DNA from 3 places in the Bacillus sp. CPT56D-587-MTF genome. Region 2 is predicted to be linked to each of the others. Evidence: a T-box and tRNA genes for the amino acid it is inferred to sense, from the RefSeq annotation. Region 2 holds a T-box; the other regions hold tRNA genes.
The links. The T-box of region 2 lies ahead of ileS (isoleucine--tRNA ligase). A T-box ahead of a tRNA ligase gene usually reads a tRNA of that ligase, here a tRNA-Ile.
Positions count from the first base shown of each region.

Region 1 (3,238 bases), 1.5 Mb from region 2:
GCATCTAAGCATGAAGCCCCCCTCAAGATGAGATTTCCCATAGCGTAAGCTAGTAAGATCCCTGAAAGATGATCAGGTTGATAGGTTCGAGGTGGAAGCATGGTGACATGTGGAGCTGACGAATACTAATAGATCGAGGACTTAACCATATAATATGTAGCAAATGTTATTTAGTTTTGAAAGAATATAAAAAACTTGTTGACTTTCGAGGTCAAATGAGTTAAAATGATTCTTGTCTTAAATGAATACAGTCTGGTAATGATGGCAGAGAGGTCACACCCGTTCCCATACCGAACACGGAAGTTAAGCTCTCTAGCGCCGATGGTAGTTGGGACCTTGTCCCTGTGAGAGTAGGACGTTGCCAGGCAAAATGGAGGATTAGCTCAGCTGGGAGAGCACCTGCCTTACAAGCAGGGGGTCGGCGGTTCGATCCCGTCATCCTCCACCATATATGTCGGAGGGGTAGCGAAGTGGCTAAACGCGGCGGACTGTAAATCCGCTCCTTCGGGTTCGGCAGTTCGAATCTGCCCCCCTCCACCATTCTTAATTAATGGGCTATAGCCAAGCGGTAAGGCAACGGACTTTGACTCCGTCATGCGCTGGTTCGAATCCAGCTAGCCCAGCCATTAAGAGCCATTAGCTCAGTTGGTAGAGCATCTGACTTTTAATCAGAGGGTCGAAGGTTCGAGTCCTTCATGGCTCACCATTTTAATGAAATATGCGGGTGTGGCGGAATTGGCAGACGCACTAGACTTAGGATCTAGCGCCTTTGGCGTGGGGGTTCGACTCCCTTCACCCGCACTTTTAATAAAATAACTCATACATGTCTTGCGGAAGTAGTTCAGTGGTAGAATACAACCTTGCCAAGGTTGGGGTCGCGGGTTCGAATCCCGTCTTCCGCTCCAATTTTCAATATGACATGCCGGGGTGGCGGAACAGGCAGACGCACAGGACTTAAAATCCTGCGGTGGGTGACCACCGTGCGGGTTCGACCCCCGCCCTCGGCACCATATGCGCCCGTAGCTCAATTGGATAGAGCGTTTGACTACGGATCAAGAGGTTAGGGGTTCGACTCCTCTCGGGCGCGCTTTTATTAACGGGAAGTGGCTCAGCTTGGTAGAGCACCTGGTTTGGGACCAGGGGGTCGCAGGTTCAAATCCTGTCTTCCCGATATTCCCAAAAAACATGGGGCCTTAGCTCAGCTGGGAGAGCGCCTGCCTTGCACGCAGGAGGTCAGCGGTTCGATCCCGCTAGGCTCCACTTTATTTAATATATGTCTCGGAGGTATACCCAAGTTCGGCTGAAGGGATCGGTCTTGAAAACCGACAGGCGGTGAGAATCGCGCGGGGGTTCGAATCCCTCTACCTCCTCCATTTTTTCTTTAATGGCTTAGACATATAATAATAAAATATTTATTTTTTCCTTCATGGAGGTATACCCAAGTTCGGCTGAAGGGATCGGTCTTGAAAACCGACAGGCGGCGAGAGTCGCGCGGGGGTTCGAATCCCTCTACCTCCTCCATTTTTAAAACTTTATATTGTCGCGGGGTGGAGCAGCACGGTAGCTCGTCGGGCTCATAACCCGAAGGTCGCAGGTTCAAATCCTGTCCCCGCAACCAAATGGTCCCGTGGTGTAGTGGTTAACATGCCTGCCTGTCACGCAGGAGATCGCCGGTTCGACCCCGGTCGGGACCGCCATTTATGTTGGCTCGGTAGCTCAGTCGGTAGAGCAGAGGACTGAAAATCCTCGTGTCGGCGGTTCGATTCCGTCCCGAGCCACCATTTTTTTTATGCCGGCTTAGCTCAATTGGTAGAGCAACTGACTTGTAATCAGTAGGTTGGGGGTTCAAGTCCTCTAGCCGGCATCATTTAGGGGCATAGTTTAAAGGTAGAACTGAGGTCTCCAAAACCTCCAGTGTGGGTTCGATTCCTACTGCCCCTGTAAAGTATATGGGCCTATAGCTCAGCTGGTTAGAGCGCACGCCTGATAAGCGTGAGGTCGATGGTTCGAGTCCATTTAGGCCCACCATATATTATTCCGCAGTAGCTCAGTGGTAGAGCTATCGGCTGTTAACCGATCGGTCGTAGGTTCGAGTCCTACCTGCGGAGCCATGGCCCGTTGGTCAAGTGGTTAAGACACCGCCCTTTCACGGCGGTAACACGGGTTCGAATCCCGTACGGGTCATACCAAAAAGAGTCAGCATTATGCTGGCTCTTTTTTATTTTGTTAATCCTTTTTATTACGTTACTTTCCAGAAATAAATAAAGGAATTTTGGAAAAGCTATGGTATGTATAAAAAGGAGGAAATCATAATGACACGAGTGAGAGACTTAATGAGTACCCATATTGTACATTGTACACCGCTAGACAATGTATATGAGGCAGCTGTAAAAATGAAGGAAGAATCGATTGGATTAATTCCTGTTGTTGAAAATGAGCAAGTTGTTGGGCTTGTTACTGATCGTGATTTAGTCGTTCGAGGGATTGCTGAAAAACATCCTGGATCTAATAAGATTACAAATGTAATGACAACAAATATTATCTCAGTTTCTCCAAATGATTCTATTGAAAAAGCTACAGAGCTAATGGCACAGCATCAAATTAGACGATTACCAGTAGTTGATAGTGGTCAACTTATTGGCATGTTAGCACTAGGAGATTTAGCTATAAGGGAATCAGCAGATGATCAAGCTGGATTTGCCTTGAGCGAAATCTCAGAGCGTACAGAGTAAATTGAAACTTTCATTAACCGAGAGTTTAATGGTCACTCATAAAGAGCTAAATTATATATAAATTTCAGATACATTATTCTAGTATATATGGATTAAACTAATATGTTAGCGTGATGTATCTGAGACATTATATAATAAGTATGTGGTTAATAATTTCGACATTTTTTAAAATTTGTTATTCTTAATTTTTAATAAGAGAAAAGATGATATACTGATAGATATAAGCATTATGAGAGATTTTGAATATAACAATATTAATTTTTAGTGGTGCGATAATAAATTAATATTTCCTACATAGATGAAAAGGGAAGGGGAATTATATGAAGGCTGTACAGGGCGATCCAAATTGGAATTTGGTTACAGATACATATATAGAACCAAATAATTTCGCTGAATTATTTTCTTTGCTTGTACCTTGTCACCCAAAAGGTGAGGGGAAAGAACGAACTATATTAGTATGGAAAGAGAAAGAATTTTATAAAGAAGAAAATTTAGCGGCATTTATC
Region 1 is NZ_JBYTEF010000001.1:372,511-375,748, forward strand. It holds rRNA gene AC3WVZ_RS01835 (23S ribosomal RNA) at 1-149, shown strand, start outside; rRNA gene rrf (5S ribosomal RNA) at 252-367, shown strand; tRNA gene AC3WVZ_RS01845 (tRNA-Val) at 373-448, shown strand; tRNA gene AC3WVZ_RS01850 (tRNA-Tyr) at 457-540, shown strand; tRNA gene AC3WVZ_RS01855 (tRNA-Gln) at 552-626, shown strand; tRNA gene AC3WVZ_RS01860 (tRNA-Lys) at 631-706, shown strand; tRNA gene AC3WVZ_RS01865 (tRNA-Leu) at 721-801, shown strand; tRNA gene AC3WVZ_RS01870 (tRNA-Gly) at 831-905, shown strand; tRNA gene AC3WVZ_RS01875 (tRNA-Leu) at 922-1,010, shown strand; tRNA gene AC3WVZ_RS01880 (tRNA-Arg) at 1,014-1,087, shown strand; tRNA gene AC3WVZ_RS01885 (tRNA-Pro) at 1,098-1,171, shown strand; tRNA gene AC3WVZ_RS01890 (tRNA-Ala) at 1,188-1,260, shown strand; tRNA gene AC3WVZ_RS01895 (tRNA-Ser) at 1,281-1,373, shown strand; tRNA gene AC3WVZ_RS01900 (tRNA-Ser) at 1,429-1,521, shown strand; tRNA gene AC3WVZ_RS01905 (tRNA-Met) at 1,542-1,618, shown strand; tRNA gene AC3WVZ_RS01910 (tRNA-Asp) at 1,622-1,697, shown strand; tRNA gene AC3WVZ_RS01915 (tRNA-Phe) at 1,706-1,781, shown strand; tRNA gene AC3WVZ_RS01920 (tRNA-Thr) at 1,792-1,864, shown strand; tRNA gene AC3WVZ_RS01925 (tRNA-Trp) at 1,871-1,941, shown strand; tRNA gene AC3WVZ_RS01930 (tRNA-Ile) at 1,952-2,028, shown strand; tRNA gene AC3WVZ_RS01935 (tRNA-Asn) at 2,037-2,111, shown strand; tRNA gene AC3WVZ_RS01940 (tRNA-Glu) at 2,113-2,184, shown strand; gene AC3WVZ_RS01945 (CBS domain-containing protein) at 2,313-2,732, shown strand; gene AC3WVZ_RS01950 (DUF3965 domain-containing protein) at 3,053-3,238, shown strand, end outside.
Region 1: it has a tRNA-Ile gene. The T-box ahead of ileS (isoleucine--tRNA ligase) is inferred to sense a tRNA for this amino acid. The anticodon was not compared.

Region 2 (3,238 bases):
AACATGCCCTAGTGATAACACTCGTTTATACGGTACTTTTCCTGTATATAGTGCTGATACTGCTAATAAACTATAAAACCAGCCGCGTGTTTGATCAATTCCTTCTGCAATAACATCCGCTGGAAACTGCTCTTCAAATAACTCTTTATTTTCAAATGGGTAATGATATTGTGCAAATGGCATAGAACCACTATCAAACCAAACATCAATCACTTCTGGTGTACGATTCATTGTGCCTCCGCATTTCCCGCAGCAGACTTGCACTTCATCTACATAAGGCTTATGCAATTCCAAATCTTCTGGTGTTTCTTTCGTACTATTCTTTCTTAATTCGGCAATGCTTTTCGGTGCGAACTGATGATCACAACTTTCACATTCCCATACATTCAATGGCGTTCCCCAATATCTATTTCGGCTAATATTCCAATCTACCATATTTTCTAAAAACTTACCAAAACGTCCATGTTTCATATGATCCGGATACCAAGTAACAGAATCATTATTTTGTAAAAATGTATCTTTAATTGCAGTTGTTCGGATTAACCAACTTTCTCCTGCATAATAAAGTAGTGGTGAATCACAACGCCAGCAATGCGGATAGCTATGTTCATATTTTTCTTTATGATACAGTAAACCTTCCTTCGCTAAATAACGAACGATATCCACGTCACAATCTTTTACAAATTTCCCTTTCAAAAATGGTACTGCCTCTGTATACTCACCTTTTTCATCTACAACGTGCAAGAATGACAATCCTTCACTTTGAACAACTCTATAATCGTCCTCTCCATATGCTGGAGCAATATGAACAAGTCCTGTACCACTATCTCCCGTTACAAAATCTGCTGCAATAACGCGGTAACCATTTGTAACTTCTTTCATCGGAAATGGTGCTGTATAAGATGTGTTTAATAATTCTTCGCCTTTATGAACAGATAATACTTCATAATTCTCTTTTAATACTTCTTGTACACGTTCTTTTGCAACAATGTATACATGACTTTCTTGTTTTGCTTTAACGTATTCCATATTTGGATGGACAGCAAGCGCAACGTTTGCTGGAAGTGTCCAAGGTGTCGTTGTCCAACCTAAGAAATACTCATTTTCACTATCTTTCACTTTAAACTTCACAGTTGCACTTAAATCTTTTACTGTTTTATACCCTTGTGCAACCTCATGTGAGCTCAATGAGGTTTGGCAGCTTGGGCAGTATGGTGAAACTCTATGTCCTTTATATAACAATCCTTTTTCATGGATTGTCCCCAAAATATGCCATACACTTTCGATATATGGATTCTTTAAAGTTACATACGGATCATCCATATCTACCCAATAACCAATACTTTCAGTGAATTCGCGCCACTGCTTCTCATATGTGAAAACACTCTCTTTACACTTTTGAATAAATGATTCAATGCCATATTCTTCGATCTCATGTTTACCAGAAATACCAAGTTGCTTCTCAACGCCTAATTCTACAGGTAAACCATGTGTATCCCATCCTGCTTTTCTTAACACTTTATAACCAGCCATCGTTTTATATCTTGCTACTAAGTCTTTAATTGTTCGTCCAAGTGCATGACCTACATGCGGTAGTCCGTTCGCCGTTGGTGGTCCTTCATAAAATACGAAAGACTGTGCGCCTTCTCGATTCTGAATTGATTGTTCGAAAATATTTTGTTCGTTCCACTGTTTGCGAATTCGCATTTCTCTTCCTACAGCTGATTCTTTTACATCTACTTTTTCCATATACAATCACTCCTTTGAATATTTTAAAGCACACAAAAAACCCGTCCCTATAAAGTAGGGACGGGTTTACCCGCGATACCACCCTAATTCTATTAGCTTTTTCACTAATAGCACTTAGCAACGTACTATCATACGTGTTCTTTGTAACGGTAGACATCCGTCCGGGCTTACTTACTTTCAGCCTCGGCTCCTCGGAGATGATTTTCAAATAACGTCTGCACACCGGCTTTCAGCAATATACCGGCTCTCTGGAGAACAGCTCACTATTTTACTCTTTCTCGTCTTCAGATTTGTATACTTTGTTAAAAGTTATTTTATGCCATTTAGCAACTAATTGTCAACTAATTCAAAATATATCCTTATCTTTTTCCCCTATTCTTATACAATTACTTTTCAAACTCTCGCAATGCTGCTAAATTTTCATCATCCTCAATAAGTTCAGCAAAGAATCCCGATTCATCCTCACGAAGGACAAATTCAAGCTCTTCCTTCGCCTCTTCATTTCTATTTAACTGTGCTAAATAACAAGCTCGATCATATCTTGCTAACAAATCACTCGCGTCAATTATTAATACTTCATTTGTTATTTTTTCTGCCTTTATCGTTTGGCCGGCACCATGATATGAAGATGCTAAAGAAAGAAGAATTGCTGTTTCATTTGGATGATGTATAGAAGCATTTTCTAATACATGAATTGCCTCTTCAAACCTTTCTTGACTTTGATATATTTCTCCTAAAGCAAGAAATGCTCTACTTACAAACGGTGTTTGCTCTGTTAATTGTAAGATAATCTTTTCTGCTTTTCTTTCTTCCCCTGCTTTAAAGAATACTTGTGCTTGCAGAAGAAGAGTATCATAATCATCTGGTAGTTCTCGAACCATTTGTTTCGTTAATTCCAAAGCATCTCTTAACATATCTTCTTCCTCGCACTCAACGAAAAGATTTACAAGTTGCTTCGCTACGTCATAATCCCATTTATTTTCTAGTGACGTGTGCAGAATCTCTATTGCTTCTTTATTCATCTCTACATTCTCATAAAATAGCGCAAATCGCTGTGCTGCCATACTATTTTTCGGATTTAACTTTAAAGAGATTTCATATAAATCAATTATCATAGTAACCATTGAAATTTCTTTCGCACGATTTTTCATACGATAAAAAGCTCTCGTAATGATAGATCGTTTTGGCTGTTCATGCAGCTGGCGTTCAATCCATATTTCCGTAACTGCAGCTGCAGCATACATGAATGCTGTACTCCTTTCTGCTTTTTTCACCTTTAACGTATGAAGAAAATCTCGTATGTTAGACAATTTTTTATGTTGCTCTACTGCTTTTACATAAACATCAAATATACGTTCATTATCAAAATCTTTTTGTATTACTTTCATTGCAACTTCAATTGCTTTTACATTTCTTTTTTTCACTAATACTTTTGCATAATGATATAGAACTTCTATATGCTCACCATCTAATTGTAGTGCGTATTCAA
Region 2 is NZ_JBYTEF010000001.1:1,850,059-1,853,296, reverse strand. It holds gene ileS (isoleucine--tRNA ligase) at 1-1,749, opposite strand, end outside; T-box leader at 1,803-2,043, opposite strand; gene AC3WVZ_RS09630 (bacteriocin-processing peptidase family protein) at 2,136-3,238, opposite strand, start outside.

Region 3 (3,238 bases), 2.7 Mb from region 2:
TACGAGAGGACCGGGATGGACGCACCGCTGGTGTACCAGTTGTTCTGCCAAGGGCATAGCTGGGTAGCTATGTGCGGAAGGGATAAGTGCTGAAAGCATCTAAGCATGAAGCCCCCCTCAAGATGAGATTTCCCATAGCGTAAGCTAGTAAGATCCCTGAAAGATGATCAGGTTGATAGGTTCGAGGTGGAAGCATGGTGACATGTGGAGCTGACGAATACTAATAGATCGAGGACTTAACCATATAATATGTAGCAATGTTATCTAGTTTTGAAAGAATATAAAAAACTTGTTGACTTTCGAAAGTAAATGAGTTTTTTATATTCTTGTCTTAAATGAATACAGTCTGGTAATGATGGCAGAGAGGTCACACCCGTTCCCATACCGAACACGGAAGTTAAGCTCTCTAGCGCCGATGGTAGTTGGGACCTTGTCCCTGTGAGAGTAGGACGTTGCCAGGCAAATGGAGGATTAGCTCAGCTGGGAGAGCACCTGCCTTACAAGCAGGGGGTCGGCGGTTCGATCCCGTCATCCTCCACCATTTAGCCGACTTAGCTCAATTGGTAGAGCAACTGACTTGTAATCAGTAGGTTGGGGGTTCAAGTCCTCTAGTCGGCACCAGAAATCATGGCGGTTGTGGCGAAGTGGTTAACGCACCGGATTGTGGCTCCGGCATTCGTGGGTTCGATTCCCATCAGTCGCCCCATTTTTCTTAAATAAATTAATATGCGGGTGTGGCGGAATTGGCAGACGCACCAGACTTAGGATTTGGCGCCTTTGGCGTGGGGGTTCGACTCCCTTCACCCGCACTTTTAATTAAATAACTCATACATGTCTTGCGGAAGTAGTTCAGTGGTAGAATACAACCTTGCCAAGGTTGGGGTCGCGGGTTCGAATCCCGTCTTCCGCTCCAATTTTCAATATGACATGCCGGGGTGGCGGAACAGGCAGACGCACAGGACTTAAAATCCTGCGGTGGGTGACCACCGTGCGGGTTCGACCCCCGCCCTCGGCACCATATGCGCCCGTAGCTCAATTGGATAGAGCGTTTGACTACGGATCAAGAGGTTAGGGGTTCGACTCCTCTCGGGCGCGCTTTTATTAACGGGAAGTGGCTCAGCTTGGTAGAGCACCTGGTTTGGGACCAGGGGGTCGCAGGTTCAAATCCTGTCTTCCCGATATTCCTAAAAAACATGGGGCCTTAGCTCAGCTGGGAGAGCGCCTGCCTTGCACGCAGGAGGTCAGCGGTTCGATCCCGCTAGGCTCCACTTATATTAATATCATTTATGGCGGTGTAGCTCAGCTGGCTAGAGCGTACGGTTCATACCCGTGAGGTCGGGGGTTCGATCCCCTCCGCCGCTACCATAAAGGACCTTTAGCTCAGCTGGTTAGAGCAGACGGCTCATAACCGTCCGGTCGTAGGTTCGAGTCCTACAAGGTCCACCATTAGACGTATATATCTCGGAGGTATACCCAAGTTCGGCTGAAGGGATCGGTCTTGAAAACCGACAGGCGGCGAGAGTCGCGCGGGGGTTCGAATCCCTCTACCTCCTCCATTTTTTCTAAAGTAAATATTTTATCATCGCGGGGTGGAGCAGCACGGTAGCTCGTCGGGCTCATAACCCGAAGGTCGCAGGTTCAAATCCTGTCCCCGCAACCAAATGGTCCCGTGGTGTAGTGGTTAACATGCCTGCCTGTCACGCAGGAGATTGCCGGTTCGACCCCGGTCGGGACCGCCATTTTTACATAAAGGCTCGGTAGCTCAGTCGGTAGAGCAGAGGACTGAAAATCCTCGTGTCGGCGGTTCGATTCCGTCCCGAGCCACCATTTTGAAAACGCAAGCCGACTTAGCTCAATTGGTAGAGCAACTGACTTGTAATCAGTAGGTTGGGGGTTCAAGTCCTCTAGTCGGCACCACTTTCAAAATGAGCCATTAGCTCAGTTGGTAGAGCATCTGACTTTTAATCAGAGGGTCGAAGGTTCGAGTCCTTCATGGCTCACCATTTACAATTTAATGCGGGTGTAGTTTAGTGGTAAAACAAGAGCCTTCCAAGCTCTGGTCGAGAGTTCGATTCTCTTCACCCGCTTTTCAATTATGGGCCTATAGCTCAGCTGGTTAGAGCGCACGCCTGATAAGCGTGAGGTCGATGGTTCGAGTCCATTTAGGCCCACCATAATTGTTCCGCAGTAGCTCAGTGGTAGAGCTATCGGCTGTTAACCGATCGGTCGTAGGTTCGAGTCCTACCTGCGGAGCCATATTTATAGAGAAGTACCCAAGTGGCTCAAGGGGCTCCCCTGCTAAGGGAGTAGATCGCGAACGCGGTGCGAGGGTTCGAATCCCTTCTTCTCTGCCAGAACTGGCCCGTTGGTCAAGTGGTTAAGACACCGCCCTTTCACGGCGGTAACACGGGTTCGAATCCCGTACGGGTCATACTAAAAGAGATAGCATAATCTGCTATCTCTTTTTTGTTGTATAAAAATGGACTTTGGATAGTCTGCTTTTTTATGCAATAGAAGAAATATGAAGTATTCGCTGTTGCAGTTGGGTACATAGAGAGCCGTAAATACAATCATGTTAATTATTTGGACCTGTATGAATATGAAGGAATTAACTTCAACTTGAACTTTTACCCCAGCTGTATGGCTGTAGCCTCCTACACTTGGAGAAACCGATGAAAATGCATCTGGGAGCTACTGTGGAAAATAAATAATATATAGAAGAAGCTGCTTTCTCTCAATAGCTGTGATCTACTGAAGACAGCTTTTTTATGTTGTCAGTATTGTCGAGTTTTGTCGGTAAGTCGATATATTGCAAAAATCGCTGATATAATTTGAGTTACGATCGATAAATTTTAATAATCGCTGATATATTTGGAGTTACGGTCGATATATTCTAAAAATCGCTGGTATAATTTCACTTACCGACAAAAACCACAAGAAAATCCCTTTCACAATCTAAAGAAAACGCCTCCATTGAAATGGATTCCACACCTATTCCAATAACTTTACACTCTATGTGAAAAAGTTCACAAATAGGTCATAATTTGTGAAGTAATTCACAATAATACGTGCTACAATATGAATGTAAAGAAGTTAAACAACATTAAATTAGTATTTTAATTAATTACTTAAACAATCATAAAAAAATATACGTGAACAATAGAGAGGGGAAATTACCATGAAAAAAGGTATCAATCGTGTAGTATTAGTAGGAACAGGAGCTGTAGGTTGTAGTTAC
Region 3 is NZ_JBYTEF010000001.1:4,524,637-4,527,874, reverse strand. It holds rRNA gene AC3WVZ_RS23440 (23S ribosomal RNA) at 1-244, shown strand, start outside; rRNA gene rrf (5S ribosomal RNA) at 346-461, shown strand; tRNA gene AC3WVZ_RS23430 (tRNA-Val) at 466-541, shown strand; tRNA gene AC3WVZ_RS23425 (tRNA-Thr) at 546-621, shown strand; tRNA gene AC3WVZ_RS23420 (tRNA-His) at 631-706, shown strand; tRNA gene AC3WVZ_RS23415 (tRNA-Leu) at 729-809, shown strand; tRNA gene AC3WVZ_RS23410 (tRNA-Gly) at 839-913, shown strand; tRNA gene AC3WVZ_RS23405 (tRNA-Leu) at 930-1,018, shown strand; tRNA gene AC3WVZ_RS23400 (tRNA-Arg) at 1,022-1,095, shown strand; tRNA gene AC3WVZ_RS23395 (tRNA-Pro) at 1,106-1,179, shown strand; tRNA gene AC3WVZ_RS23390 (tRNA-Ala) at 1,196-1,268, shown strand; tRNA gene AC3WVZ_RS23385 (tRNA-Met) at 1,289-1,365, shown strand; tRNA gene AC3WVZ_RS23380 (tRNA-Ile) at 1,370-1,446, shown strand; tRNA gene AC3WVZ_RS23375 (tRNA-Ser) at 1,464-1,556, shown strand; tRNA gene AC3WVZ_RS23370 (tRNA-Met) at 1,584-1,660, shown strand; tRNA gene AC3WVZ_RS23365 (tRNA-Asp) at 1,664-1,739, shown strand; tRNA gene AC3WVZ_RS23360 (tRNA-Phe) at 1,752-1,827, shown strand; tRNA gene AC3WVZ_RS23355 (tRNA-Thr) at 1,842-1,917, shown strand; tRNA gene AC3WVZ_RS23350 (tRNA-Lys) at 1,928-2,003, shown strand; tRNA gene AC3WVZ_RS23345 (tRNA-Gly) at 2,017-2,087, shown strand; tRNA gene AC3WVZ_RS23340 (tRNA-Ile) at 2,098-2,174, shown strand; tRNA gene AC3WVZ_RS23335 (tRNA-Asn) at 2,182-2,256, shown strand; tRNA gene AC3WVZ_RS23330 (tRNA-Ser) at 2,264-2,354, shown strand; tRNA gene AC3WVZ_RS23325 (tRNA-Glu) at 2,360-2,431, shown strand; gene AC3WVZ_RS23320 (L-lactate dehydrogenase) at 3,179-3,238, shown strand, end outside.
Region 3: it has a tRNA-Ile gene. The T-box ahead of ileS (isoleucine--tRNA ligase) is inferred to sense a tRNA for this amino acid. The anticodon was not compared.